2 regions of the Cupriavidus sp. BIC8F genome follow, and region 2 is predicted to be linked to the other one. Evidence: predicted binding sites of a transcription regulator. Region 2 holds the regulator's gene; the other holds the start of a gene.
The links. Region 2 encodes NrdR, which represses ribonucleotide reductase genes. Its sites were predicted from a motif close to CACNANATNTNGTG; they were not measured.
Positions count from the first base shown of each region.

Region 1: the regulator NrdR is predicted to act here: its motif matches at 3,926-3,939, upstream of RS901_RS03615 (ribonucleoside-diphosphate reductase subunit alpha).

Region 1 is NZ_CP136094.1:782,059-789,231, reverse strand. Features, by position in the region: gene RS901_RS03630 (sensor histidine kinase) at 1-1,404, shown strand, start outside; gene RS901_RS03625 (sigma-54 dependent transcriptional regulator) at 1,430-3,055, shown strand; gene ampD (1,6-anhydro-N-acetylmuramyl-L-alanine amidase AmpD) at 3,052-3,669, shown strand; gene RS901_RS03615 (ribonucleoside-diphosphate reductase subunit alpha) at 4,164-7,097, shown strand; gene RS901_RS03610 (hypothetical protein) at 7,108-7,173, shown strand, end outside.
Region 2 is NZ_CP136094.1:303,306-310,478, reverse strand. Features, by position in the region: gene RS901_RS01445 (pilus assembly protein) at 1-2,108, opposite strand, end outside; gene RS901_RS01440 (pilus assembly PilX family protein) at 2,144-2,752, opposite strand; gene RS901_RS01435 (PilW family protein) at 2,749-3,768, opposite strand; gene pilV (type IV pilus modification protein PilV) at 3,785-4,414, opposite strand; gene nrdR (transcriptional regulator NrdR) at 4,546-5,013, opposite strand; gene glyA (serine hydroxymethyltransferase) at 5,169-6,416, opposite strand; ZMP/ZTP riboswitch at 6,544-6,689, opposite strand; gene ybgC (tol-pal system-associated acyl-CoA thioesterase) at 6,845-7,173, shown strand, end outside.

The DNA.
Region 1 (7,173 bases), 480 kb from region 2:
CTGGTCAACCGGCTGATGGTCAACGACATGCAGGACGGCGTGATGCTGGTGCGCGCCAACGGCGCGGTGGTGGCGGCCAACCCCGCGGCGGTGGTGCTGCTGGGCGTGCAGCCGCATGAGCGCATCTACTCACGCCGGCTGGGTGGTGCGGCGGGGCAGGGCGGCGAAGCTGTGCTGTTCGACCTGCGCCGCATCCCGCGCCTGCAGCCGCTGATGGAGATGCTGCGCGACTGGCTGCGCAGCAAGGACGACGTGCCGCGCATCCTGCAGCTGCTGCCGATGGCGTCCGGCACCGCGCTGGCCGACGGCACCATGCAGCACACCCGGCTGCGGCTGCGCTTTGTGCTGCCGGGGCTGGCAGGATTGCGTTCGACCATGGCGCATGGCCGCACCGTGCCCGCCACGCTGGATACGGCCGCCTGGAGCGAGCTGTCGCCCGAGGCCGCCGGGCGCCTGCGCCTGGCCATCGCCCAGAACGAGGCCATGGCCTGGTCGCAGGAGGATGAGGCGCTGCTGCGCAACGAGATGCGCGACACCGTGCTGGTCCATATCGAAAGCTGGGAACGCATCGCCGAGCAGGTGCAGCAGGAAAAGCTGGCCGCCATGGGCCGGCTGGTGGCCAGCATCGCACACCAGATCCGCAACCCGCTGGCGGCGATCAGCCAGGCCAGCGAACTGCTGGGCGACTCCGGCCGGCGCGATCCCGCCGCGCAGGACCACGGCGGCGCCGATGTCGATATCGACGCCCGCCTGCTGCGCATCATCAACGACAACGTGCGCCGGCTGGACCAGGTGGTGTCAGACGTGCTGCAGATGTCGCGCCGCCCGCGCACCGGCCGCAGCACCGTGCACCTGGCGCAGGCGCTGCCCGAGATCGTCGAGCGCTGGCGCGCCGAAATGCGCTCGCGCCGCCCGCGCGCCGGCGAGACCCGCCCGGCGGGCCGGGCCGACATCAACGCCAATGCCATCCGGCTGACCGTGGACGTGGCCCAGCCGGTGGTGTTCGACGCCTCGCAGCTGCAGCAGGTGCTGGGCAACCTGCTGGACAACGCCTGGCGCTACTGCAGCCGGCTGCCGGGTTCGATCCGGCTGCTGGCACATGCGCTGGACCTGCACCATGCCGAGCTGATCGTCTGGAACGATGGCGCCGAGGTGGCGCGCGAGCACCAGCGCAGCCTGTTCGAACCGTTCTTCACCAGCAACGCCCAGGGCACCGGGCTGGGCCTGTTCATGGCGCGCGAGCTGTGCGGCGCCAATGACGCCCAGGTGCGCTACGGCGCCATCGCCTTGCCTGCGCTGCTCGAGCGCACCGGCATGCTGGCCCCCGCCGCGCGCGATACACTGCCGGCCAAGGCTTTCGTGCTGACGCTGCGCATCGAGAGTGCCGATGCGGCCGCCGCCTGACCTGTCCCAACCCAGCCACCACCCCATGCCACCCCGAATGCCCCGAGCGCCCGATCCCATCCTGGTCATCGACGACGAGGCCGACCTGCGCGAGCTGCTGGACATCTCGATCCGCCGCATGGGCCATGACGTGGTGCTGGCCGGCTCCCTGGCCGAGGCGCGCGAGAAGCTGGCGCAGGGCCGCTACAGCCTGGTGCTGACCGACATGCGCCTGGGCGACGGCATGGGCATCGAGATCGTGCGCCAGCTGTCGGCCGCGCCGGAGCGCATCCCGGTGGCGGTCATCACCGCCTACGGCAGCGCCGACAACGCCGTGGAAGCGCTCAAGGCCGGCGCCTTCGACTACATCGCCAAGCCGGTCTCGCTGGAGCAGCTGCGCAGCCTGGTGCTGAACGCGCTGGGCCGCCAGCAACGCGACAGCACCGATGCCGAAGCCGCCGCGGCAGAGCAGGCCGCCGACCGCGCCACTGCGCTGCTGCCCGGCCATTCCGCCGCCATGCAGGAGGTGCGACGCTCGCTGTCGCGGCTGGCGCGCAGCATGGCGCCGGTGGTGATCAGCGGCGAATCCGGCAGCGGCAAGGAGCGCGCCGCGCACGCCATCCATGCGATCAGCGGGCGCGCCGCGCATCCCTTTATCGCCGTCAACTGCGGCGCCATCCCCGAGAACCTGATGGAGTCTGAGTTCTTCGGCCATGTCAAAGGCGCCTTCACCGGTGCCGACGGGGAGCGCGGCGGCTTCTTCCAGGCCGCCAACGGCGGCACGCTGCTGCTCGACGAGGTGGCCGACCTGCCGCTGCCGATGCAGGTCAAGCTGCTGCGCGCGCTGCAGGAGCGCCGCGTGCGCAAGATCGGCGCCAGCCGCGAAGACGCCGTCGACGTGCGCGTGATGTGCGCCAGCCACAAGGACCTGGCGGCGATGGTGGCGGCCGGGCAGTTCCGGCAGGACTTGTATTACCGGCTGAACGTGCTGGCGCTGCGCATGCCCACGCTGCGCGAGCGCGGCGAAGACATTCCGGTGCTGGCGCGCGCCATCCTGGACCACCTGGCGGTGCGCTACGGCGACCCGCGCCCCAAGCGGCTGTCGCCGGCGGCGCTGGAGCGGCTGGTGGCTTATCCGTTCCCCGGCAACGTGCGCGAGCTGGAGAACCTGCTGGAGCGCGCCTACGCCTTTGCCGAGAGCGAAGAGATCGAGCTGGCCGACCTGGGCCCGCTGGACGCCGGCGCCGAGCGCGCCGGGCTGCTGCATGCCCCCGCGCCGGCGATGGCGCCCACTAACTATTACGCCCCCTGGGGCGCCGCAGGCATGTGGGCGCCGGTGCCGCCGGCCGCCGCGCCCGCGCCGGCCCTGGCAGAGCCGCCACCCGTGGCCCCGGCCCCGGCCAGCGTGCCCGAACCTGAGCCCGCCGGCGACCCCGCCGAACGTGCCTGCCGCGGCATCGTCTTCCCGATCGACCTGCCGGCCAGGCTGGAAGCCGTGGAGCGCGAGCTGATCCTGCAGGCGCTGGCGCAGACCAACTTCAACCGCACCGCGGCCGCGCCGCTGCTGGGCCTGAACCTGCGCCAGCTGCGCTACCGCATCCAGCAGCTGGGCATCCGCGAAGCCATGGACGCCGCCGACCGCAGCGCCGTGGAAGGCGAGGGCACGCCATGAGCAAGCCCGCGCACCGCTACCTGCCCGATGCCGACGGCTGGGTCCCCGCCGCGCGCCGCGTGCCGTCGCCCAATTTCGATGCGCGCCCGGCCGGCATGCCGGTGGACCTGGTGGTGCTGCACAACATCAGCCTGCCGCCCGGCCAGTTCGGCAGCGGCGACATCGAGGCCTTCTTCCAGAACCGGCTCGATCCCAACAAGCACCCGTTCTTTGCCACCATCCATCAGGTGCAGGTGTCCGCGCACTTCCTGGTTACCCGCGAGGGTGAGCTGGTGCAGTTCGTCCCGTGCACGCAGCGGGCGTGGCACGCCGGGCAGTCAGACTTTTTCGGCCGTGCCCGTTGCAACGATTTCTCCATCGGCATCGAGATCGAGGGCTGTGACGACCTGCCGTTCACCCTGGCCCAGTACGACACCGTAGCCGCGCTGGTGCCCGCGCTGCTGGTCGCCTACCCGGTGCGCGCGATTGCCGGCCACAGCGACATCGCCCCGGGGCGCAAGACCGATCCCGGCCCGCATTTCGACTGGGCGCGCTTCGCCAGGCAGGCAGGCGTGGCGCCGGGCATGTTGCCCTACCAGTGCCCTGGTGCGACTGGTCAGGTGACGAATCCTTAACCTCATTCCCCATCCCCGTGCGCCCCGTTCCGGCGCACATGCCCTACCTCCGGGTGGGGCTATCGCAACCTCGCAACAATCAAAAAAATTTTTGTGAAATGTGCAGTTGCGAACGGTCTGGCGAAAACCCTTGCGAGTATTAGGCTTGCGGGCATGTGGCGCTGCCGCATCTGCGCAACCGCCCCCGAAATAGCGCTTGTCAAGACTGGTCATTCGGATTCGTTTCACTATACTTAGCCCAGTTTTACGCGTCACACACTATATCTAGTAGTCAAACCGGGGAGCCGGCCCAAGGGCGAGTCAGGGATCACGAAGTTCGTGCATCGTCTCGAAACCGCCCGCTAAGGCCAGCGAATCACAAGAGTCCCTGGCGAAATGTTCACGTAAAGGCAGTCTGTCCGCCCCCGACTTCACGCCGGGAGGGACGTTCTTTTCGCCGCATTTCGCCAGGGACTCTTTTGTCTCTTATTTCCAGGGTAAAAACAGGAGTTCTCATGCAAACGGCCCAGAACGAAATCACCACGGGTGGCGCCGCCGCCGGTATCGCACCGACCGCGCAGCAGACCCCCGCCAACGCCGCCAATACGAACTACCCGGATCACAAGATCATTCGACGCAACGGCGCCGTGGTGGCTTTCGAGCCGTCCAAGATCGCCGTTGCCATGACCAAGGCCTTCCTCGCCGTGAACGGCGGGCAGGGCGCCGCGTCCGCGCGTGTGCGCGAGATCGTCGAGCAACTGACTGACAACGTGGTGCGCGCGCTGGTGCGCAGCCGCCCCAACGGCGGCGCCATCCATATTGAAGACGTGCAGGACCACGTGGAACTGGCGCTGATGCGCTCGGGCGAGCATGAAGTGGCCCGCGCCTACGTGCTGTACCGCGAGAAGCGCAAGGCAGAGCGCGCCAGCGCCAGCGCCGAAGCCGTGGCCCGCGTGCAGGAAGGCGGCATCAGCATCAACGTGAGCGACGCCGGCGTGAGCAAGCCGCTGGACATCGTCGCCCTGCACGCGCTGCTCGACAACGCCTGCGCCGGCCTGGGCAAGGCCGTGAGCGCCGAGCCGATCCTGAAGGAAACGCTCAAGAACCTGTACGAAGGCGTGCCGATGACGCAGGTGTACGACTCCGCCATCCTGGCCGCGCGTACCCTGATCGAAAAGGATCCGGACTACAGCCAGGTCACCGCCCGTATCCTGCTGCACACCATCCGCAAGGAAATCCTGGGTGCCGAAGTGACGCAGGCCGAAATGACCACGCGTTACGCCGAGTACTTCCCCAAGTTCATCGCCCGCGGTATCGCCGCCGAGCTGCTGGACGAGAAGCTGGCCACGTATGACCTGGCCCGCATGGGCGCCGCGCTGGACGCCAGCCGCGACTTCCAGTTCAACTACCTGGGCCTGCAGACGCTGTATGACCGCTACTTCCTGCACATCGACGAGACCCGCATCGAGATGCCGCAGGCATTCTTCATGCGCGTCGCCATGGGCCTGGCCCTCAACGAAGCCGACCGCGAAGCGCGCGCCATCGAGTTCTACCAGCTGCTGTCGTCGTTCGACTTCATGTCGTCCACGCCGACCCTGTTCAACTCGGGCACCCAGCGCTCGCAGCTGTCGTCGTGCTACCTGACCACCGTCTCGGACGACCTGGAAGGCATCTACGAAGCGCTCAAGGAAAACGCGCTGCTGTCCAAGTTTGCCGGCGGCCTGGGCAATGACTGGACCAACGTGCGCGCGCTCGGCTCGCACATCAAGGGCACCAACGGCAAGAGCCAGGGCGTGGTGCCGTTCCTGAAGGTGGTGAACGACACCGCCGTGGCCGTGAACCAGGGCGGCAAGCGCAAGGGCGCCGTCTGCGCCTACCTGGAAACCTGGCACCTGGACATCGAAGAATTCCTGGAGCTGCGCAAGAACACCGGCGACGACCGCCGCCGCACCCACGACATGAACACGGCCAACTGGATTCCGGACCTGTTCATGAAGCGCGTGATGGAAAACGGCGAATGGACGCTGTTCTCGCCGTCCACCTGCCCGGACCTGCACGACAAGGTCGGCAAGGCATTCGAGCAGGCCTACCTCGGCTACGAAGCCAAGGCCGCCAGCGGCGAACTGAAGCTGTTCAAGAAGGTCCCGGCCATGCAGCTCTGGCGCAAGATGCTGGGCATGCTGTTCGAAACCGGCCACCCGTGGATCACCTTCAAGGATCCGTGCAACATCCGCAGCCCGCAGCAGCACGTCGGCGTCGTCCACAGCTCCAACCTGTGCACGGAAATCACGCTGAACACCAATGACAGCGAAATCGCCGTCTGCAACCTGGGCTCGGTCAACCTGGTCGCCCACCTGGCCAAGCAGGCCGACGGCTCGTACGTGCTCGACCACGCCAAGCTGCAGAAGACCATCCGCACCGCCATGCGGATGCTCGACAACGTCATCGACATCAACTACTACGCTGTCGAAAAGGCCCGCAACTCCAACCTGCGCCACCGTCCGGTCGGCATGGGCATCATGGGCTTCCAGGACTGCCTGCACGTGCTGCGCACGCCGTACGCCAGCGACGCCGCGGTGAAGTTCGCCGACACCTCGATGGAAGCCGTGTGCTACTACGCCTACCAGGCCTCCACCGAGCTGGCCGAAGAGCGTGGCCGCTACGAGACCTACACCGGCTCGCTGTGGGACCGCGGCATCCTGCCGCAGGACTCGCTCAAGCTGCTAGCCGAAGAGCGCGGCGGCTACCTGGACGTGGACCTGTCGAGCAGCATGGACTGGGACAGCCTGCGCGCCCGCATCAAGCAGCACGGCATGCGCAACTCGAACTGCATCGCAATCGCGCCGACCGCCACGATCTCGAACATCATCGGCGTGTCCGCGTGCATCGAGCCGACGTTCCAGAACCTGTACGTCAAGTCGAACCTGTCGGGCGAGTTCACCGTGGTCAATGACTACCTGGTGCGCGACCTGAAGGAACGCGGCCTGTGGGACGAAGTGATGGTCGCCGACCTGAAGTACTTCGACGGCTCGCTGTCGCGCATCGACCGCATTCCGCAAGACCTGCGCGACATCTACGCCACCGCGTTCGAAGTCGAGCCGACCTGGCTGGTGGAAGCCGCCAGCCGCCGCCAGAAGTGGATCGACCAGGCCCAGTCCCTGAACATCTACATGGCCGGCGCCTCGGGCAAGAAGCTGGACGACACCTACAAGCTGGCCTGGCTGCGCGGCCTGAAGACCACGTACTACCTGCGCACGATGGCTGCCACGCACGTGGAGAAGTCCACCGTGTCGCGCGGTTCGCTGAATGCGGTGTCGTCGGGTAGCGATGGTGGTTCGGCGCTGGATGCGGCGGCTGCCTCGGCACCGGCCATGCCGGAGGCGGAAGGCGCGGTTTGCACGATGCGTCCGGGTGATCCTGGGTTTGAAGAGTGCGAGGCTTGCCAGTAAGGAGTCAGCCATGACTAAGGAAACCTCGAAGAATGTTGCCTCTAAGGCTTCTGAGGCGCTGAAGGCATCCACAAGT
Region 2 (7,173 bases):
TGCGCGGCGTTGAGAGATTTCCACTCGAAGGTGGCGCCCGCACCCGCGCCGGTTCCTGCATTGTCGGCCGTGCCCGACGGGACCCAGGTCAGCAGATTGCGGGCAGCGGTGCGGGCAGTCAGCACCTTGCCGGCCTCCCAGGTTTCGGTATTGGAGATCTGAACGCCGGTGTTGGGATCATTGGTCACCGCCAGTGCCGACAGGCGCCCGTTCCATCGCTGGTCGAATCCGGGGGTGAACAAGAGGGTGTCGCTTGCCACCTGGGAAGAGGTCAGTGCCACGCCAGACAATGTGCCGGCTGCGTTGACGATTTGCGCGAAGACCTTCTTGATGGAAGCGATCATGGCGGCCGGCTGCCCGGCCAGGAACCAGTTGGCGGGGACATTGGATCCCCCCGACGATTCCCATTCGGCATTGCTGGTGACGGTGGTGCCGCTGGCCCCCTTGGTGCGGAACGGATTGCCATCACCGTTCTGGTCGTCAAAGCCGCCGTACTTTGCCGCCAGGTACATCTGGCTGCGGCGCTGTTCATCGCCCACGCTGCCGTTCCCGTTCTCATTGACGTCGATGCTGAACGTGGTGACGCGCAATTCCGGCATATCCGGGCGGAAGCCGTAGGTATGGGCCCAATACGCGACGCCGGCCATATAGTAGGTGCCGTGGCCGCTGGAGCCAGTGTCGGCGCCAGCCAGGTTGGCGAGCGAGGTGTCGGGGCGGCTGTTGCCTGATGTCCCCGAACTCTCTAGATCGGCCACCGCCTGGGTCCAGGTCGTGACATCGAAGCTGTACTTGCTGTATTTCGATATCGCGTCCGCCGGCCTTGCCGAGTCGTTGGCAGAGACCTGCTTGCCACCGGAGAGGTAGGTCGTCCTGGTGTTGCCAGGGATGTATCGGTCCCAGTGCGTATTGATATCGGCAATGGCAAGAACGTAGTTCTTCTGGCAACTGGCAAGGATGGGGTCCGTCCATTGCGTGTAGACCGGAAATCCATCCTTGTAGGTGCTGGCGTTGTCGATGGCTTCGGGCGTTGGTTGTCGGCCTTGCAGGTAGCGGATGCTCTCGTAGTAGAGTTCGCCGACGGGATCCAATGACTTGTAGGCGCCGGAACGTCCGAACTGATTCAGGTAATTGATGACACCGCTGATGTTCTCTGACGCGCTCTCGGGGTTCTGGATGAATACGCCGTCGTCATCCCATTCCCGGCGCAGGTTGCTGGCTTGATTGAAATTGCTGTCGACGGTGTTTGGCCCCACATACTTCAAGGGCGCCCGCAAGACACCGCCATAGCGGGTATTGGCACTGTCGTTCAGATAGCCAAACGCACCAAAGCGGACCTTGTCGGCATTGCGCTGCATTTCACCAGCCGGTTTGTACCCGGTGCGATACAGCTTGCAGAGATCGGTGCGGGACTTGGCTTCGCTTGCATCGCAGACTTGCACCCGTACCAGGTAGGTGCCCTGGTTCTTGTACTTGCCGGGGCTCGCGCAGCTGGCGCCGGACTCGGTGGTGTCCCCGAAGAACACCTTGTTGCCGCATGAAGTGATGTACAGGGTCCTGCTGGTGAAAGGCGTGACCGAGGACGCCTTGTCGTAAGTCTTGCGGGGGAAGTAAGAGTTGCTGTTGAAAAAACTTTCCTGCAGCACGGCACGTTGCAGGATGGTCTGCGTGGTGGTGTCAACCACGCGGTCGCCTCCGGTCAGCGCGTATCGCAGCATGTCGATGGCCGAGGCCGTGGCCCAGTTCATGAAGTTGCCGCTGAACTGGCCCGCGCATGTGTGATCGGCCGTGTTGGCGTCGCCAGCAATGACAAAATAGCCATTGCTGGTGCCTCCGCTGTAGTTGTAGCACTTGAGCGGATTGAAGTAGCCAATGTATTCGGTGGCCGGCGAATACGTGCCGGAGCGATAGGCTGCCCCAACCGTAGGGAACTCTACCGAGAGCGTCAGCAGAAGGTTGGGATGGATATTCTGATTGCGGCCGTACAGCGGTGCCTGCGCGATCTTGACGGTCGCGAGGCTGCTCTGTTCTGTTGCGGCAAGCAACGGGCCGGCGGGCAGGCTGAGAAGCGCAGCCATTGCCGCGAAAAGGAATTTCCGGATGCGGCTCATTTGCCGTGCTCCGCGACAGTCATGGACGTTGCCATTCATTCCCCCTTTCGGTAGTACGACTGCAACATGACCCGGGTCGCCGGGTTTGCGCCAAAGCCGACGGCCGTGACGCGGAAGATGTATGCGCCCTCGCTCGCGCCTGGCGACATGTCGCTGATCGGCTCGATGATGTAGCGCGGCAGGGCGGCAGGCAGCAGCCCGCCGGTCGCGGTCGGGAACCTGCGGCCGGTGAACGTGCCATAGGCGGTGGTGCGTGCGTTGGCGCCGGCCTGGCTGAAGTCAACGGTAAGCCAGTTCGGCGTACCGTCGAGCACCGGGTCGCACAATCCCTGGAAGGGTGAGGCGCCTGTGACGCCCGTATTGCAACCCGCCACGAACGGCAGGACATTCATCGTGGTGCCGGAGAATATGGCTGACCGGGTGGTTGGCGCGGCGACACCCTGGATGTCGATTTCTGCATCCAGCAAGGCTGCCTCGGCCGCTTGCTGAGCCAGGTCCCGATCGCGCTGGTTCGATGCCATGCGCTTGCTGCCAATGGCCAGCCGGGCACCGGCGATGGCGATGACGCTGATGATCAGCAGCATCACCAGGGCGGTGATCAGCGCGATGCCACGCGGGTTGGGTTGCGCGGTGCGGGCGGTCATGTCGGCGAGCACGTGGTGCAGGTGGCCATGTTCCGGAGCTGTACGGTGACGGTGTACAGGCGTCGCATCCGCTGCAGTTGCGTGGCCGGCGTGAAGGACGTGTCGTTGCCCGGCGAGCCCGGGAACAGGCGCCCAAACAGGCGGAAGGTTGGCGGATCCTGGGGCGATGCGCTGGCGGTATCGCCCATCAGCACCATGGCCATCTTGATGGCGACGACGTTCTGCCAGGTGGTGGGCAGGGCCAGCACCTCGGTGGCCGACAGGAAGCGGTCCGGGGTCTGGTCGAAATTCGTATCCACGCCGTAGAGCACCTGGAAGACTTCGACGCCCGAGATCAGCGAAACAGCCTGGTACGCCGTGCCTGCCGTGAGGATTTCCTTGTTGGCGGCGTCCCGTGGACGATAGCCACACATCAGCTGAGGCATGCCGCTGGCATCGTTGCTGACATAGAAGACCGCCATGCCGCGCGCGAGGTCTGCGTCTTCCCAGGCCTGCGGCTCGGCGACGCCGTTGCCGGAGCAGTCGATCATGCTGTTGTCCGGAACGGTGCGGTCCTGCTGCGTGCCGGAACCGAAGAAGCGGACCTGCAGCACATCGCTCTTGTTCACGGCGCCAGGTTGAGCAGGACACGCGAGGTTTTGCGCCGGGTTGCCAAGGTCTTGCGTGGGGGTGCCGCAGTTGTCGAGGCCGCTGATGGTCGGCGACAGGCTCGTGGTAGTGAGCATGACGCCTCCGGGGCTGGGCGCAGGTGGCCCGCTGGCGCCGGGGGAGGCCGCGGCGCTGTTGCCCGCATAGTTGCTCCAGGCGGCCTGGCGCACGATCCGCACCACGGTATCCACCGCAAAGCGGCCTTTCTCATCCAGCGCCGTGGTGTCGTCGATGCTGTTGTAGTTGGCTCGCCCGGTCAGGTAGAGCGCCGCGGCAGCCATGATCAGGAGCAGGCTCAGCGTCATCGATACCATCAGCTCCACCAGTGACAGCCCCAGTTGACGATGCCGGCCGGCGTTGAGATACATCCTGGCGTTCCGCATGTCAGTTCACCGTGCCCTGCGTGGCCACGATGACCACCTGGGGGCGCGTGCCCATATCGGACATGTCGGCCCGTGCCGCGACGGTTTTGGCGGCAAGCCGCGAGATCCAGCCGATCTTGATGACAATCGGTGCGTCGTCCGGGCGGCCAGTGGCCGACGGCGTGCATCCCCATGAGAAGCCGGTAGTCTGGTCGTAGGCGACCATGTCCCGGCAAATCACGGCGCGTCCGGCAGGCAGGCCTGTGCTGACACGCTCCCAGAACTCTGCGACATCGAAATCCGCCAGTTGCTGTGCGCACCCGGCCGCCGTGCCCGCGCAGGCGATCGCATACGGGCTGTTCGCTGCCGTGAGCGCGGGTGGCTGCCCGGTGGCCGTGTCGATGAAGTAGCGGTTCGGGGTGATGGCTTCCGCCGCCGCGCCGGTTTGCGAGACGGCAGGATTGGCACGCATGCGCTCGGCCATCTCGGTGGCCAGCTGCATGGCAGTGGTGTCGTAGGAAGCTTGTTGCGTGAAGCGGGATGAATTCAGCAGCAGGCTGGCGACGCCGAGCACGCCAACCGCCAGGACGACGATTGCCACCAATGCTTCGAGCATGGCAAAGCCGGCTGCCCCGCGGCAGCGTTGACCCATTCTGACCCCCGTCAAAAGACGTCCGACTTCGTTAACTTCTTTTTTTGGTCTGCAATTCCGGCCCTTTTAATATGCGACAGCGGGCCTTGCGGGAATGCAACGGGGATTAAACAACGATTTTGTTACTTTTGCTACCCCTTCCGAGGGGTGGACGCCGCGAACTCATCCAGCACGTCGCGGAATTCCGACACATCCTCAAAGCTCCGGTACACCGAAGCAAAGCGGATATACGCAATCTTGTCGAGCTTGCGCAATTCGCGCATCACCAGTTCGCCGACCTGGCTGCTGGGGATTTCCTTTTCGCCCAGGGCCAGCAGTTTTTCTTCGATGCGGGTGATGGCTTCGTCGATGGCCTCGGCCGAGACCGGGCGCTTGCGCAGCGCCAGGCGCATGGAATCCTTCAGCTTGGCGCGGGTGTAGTCAACGCGCGAGCCGTTTTTCTTGACGATGGCGGGGAAGAACAGCTCGATCCGCTCATAGGTGGTGAAGCGGCGGTCGCAGGCTTCGCAGCGCCGGCGCCGGCGTACGGCATCGCCGTCTTCCGACATGCGCGTGTCGAGTACCTGGGTATTGGAATGACCGCAAAAGGGGCATTTCATGCCGGACCACCTTCAGTTGAACCCCGTCGCCTTGTCCGTGTTGTCGTTCTGCGGTGGCGGGGCGGGTTGGCGAGGCCCGCAAGCCGGTGCCCCGAGGCGCCGGCTTGCGGAGCTGCCGGCCGCTCATGCGAACCCGCATGGGCGGCCTCGATGCATCAGCCGTAGACCGGGAAACGCTTGGTCAGGGCTGCCGCCTGCTCGCGCACGCTGGCGATGTTGGCGGCGTCGTGCGGGTTGTCCAGCACATCGGCGATCAGGTTGCCGACGATGCGGGCTTCTTCTTCCTTGAAGCCGCGCGTGGTCATGGCCGGCGAGCCCAGGCGGATGCCCGAGGTCACGAACGGCTTTTCCGGATCGTTGGGGATGGCGTTCTTGTTGACGGTGATATGCGCCTCGCCCAGGATGCGCTCGGCTTCCTTGCCGGTGATGTTCTTGGCGCGCAGGTCGACCAGCATCACGTGGCTTTCGGTGCGGCCCGAGACGATGCGCAGGCCGCGCGCGATCAGGGTCTCGGCCAGCACGGCGGCGTTCTTCACCACTTGCTGCTGGTAGGCCTTGAACTCAGACGTCAGCGCTTCCTTGAACGCGACCGCCTTGCCGGCGATCACGTGCATCAGCGGGCCGCCCTGGATGCCGGGGAAGATGGCCGAGTTGATGGCCTTCTCGTGCTCGGCCTTCATCAGGATCACGCCGCCGCGCGGGCCGCGCAGGCTCTTGTGCGTGGTGGTGGTGACGAAGTCGGCGTGCGGCACCGGGTTCGGGTAGACGCCCGCGGCGATCAGGCCGGCGTAGTGGGCCATGTCGACCATGAAGTAGGCGCCGATCGACTTGGCGACGCGGCCGATGCGCTCGAAGTCGATGCGCAGCGCGAAGGCCGACGCACCGGCGATGATCAGCTTAGGCTTCTTCTCTTGCGCCAGCTTTTCCAGCGCGTCGTAGTCGATGTCTTCCTGGGCGTTCAGGCCGTAGCTGACCACGTTGAACCACTTGCCGCTCATGTTCAGGGCCATGCCGTGGGTCAGGTGACCGCCTTCGGCCAGGCTCATGCCCATGATGGTGTCGCCCGGCTTGAGCACGGCGAAGTACACGCCCTGGTTGGCCTGCGAGCCCGAGTTGGGCTGCACGTTGGCGGCTTCGGCGCCGAACAGCTGCTTGACGCGGTCAATGGCCAGCTGCTCGACGACGTCGACGTACTCGCAACCGCCGTAGTAGCGCTTGCCGGGGTAGCCCTCGGCGTACTTGTTGGTCAGCTGCGAACCCTGGGCGGCCATCACGGCCGGCGAGGTGTAGTTCTCGGAGGCGATCAGCTCGATGTGGTCTTCCTGGCGCTGGTTTTCCTGCTGGATGGCGGCAAAGACCTCGGGGTCGATCTGGTCGATCGTAAAACGGCTGCGTTCGAACATGGCGAAACTCGTCTGAAAAATAGGGAATCCGATTCACGCATCGGGGGTAGGGCGCGCGGGGAAGGCTAGCGGCGACCAGCACCGGCGGCACGTTGTAACCGTCGGTGCAGGGCGCACCCTGCTTCCCATTCGCTGCCCAGGCGAGCGGCAGGCGCAAGCAACTTCACGCCTAGGCGTGCTGAACGTTACGCGAACGCGCAATGAACGTCACGCCAGAGAACTTGCGCTTCCTCGTGGTAGTGCCCACTGACTTCGCCAGTCGCGCAAGATGGAATGGTTGCGCGCAGTGTAGCGCGAGGCGGGCGCCCGCCGCAAGCCGTCGGCCCCGCCAGCCGAGGACTGGCAAGGGCTGGCCAGCAACTTGCTGTTGCAAAGTCGTCATGCGGGTTTACACGAAACCGCTAGCGCTCTCCGTTACAATCGCGGCCATGACAAACTTTGTCTGGACCCTGCGGGTGTACTGGGAAGACACCGACGCGGGTGGCGTAGTGTTCTACGCCAACTACCTGAAGTTCTTCGAGCGCGCGCGCACCGAGTGGCTGCGTGCGCTCGGCATCGAGCAGCAGTCGCTCGCCGACGAGGCGGGCGTGGTCTTTATCGTCCGCAGCACGGCGGTGGACTACAATGCGCCCGCCCGGCTGGATGACCAGCTCGAGATCCGCACGCGCATCGACCGGGTCGGCCCGGCGTCGGTCCAGTTCACCCAGGAAGCCTGGCGTGGCGAGCTGATGCTGGCCTCTGGCGCGATCCGCGTTGG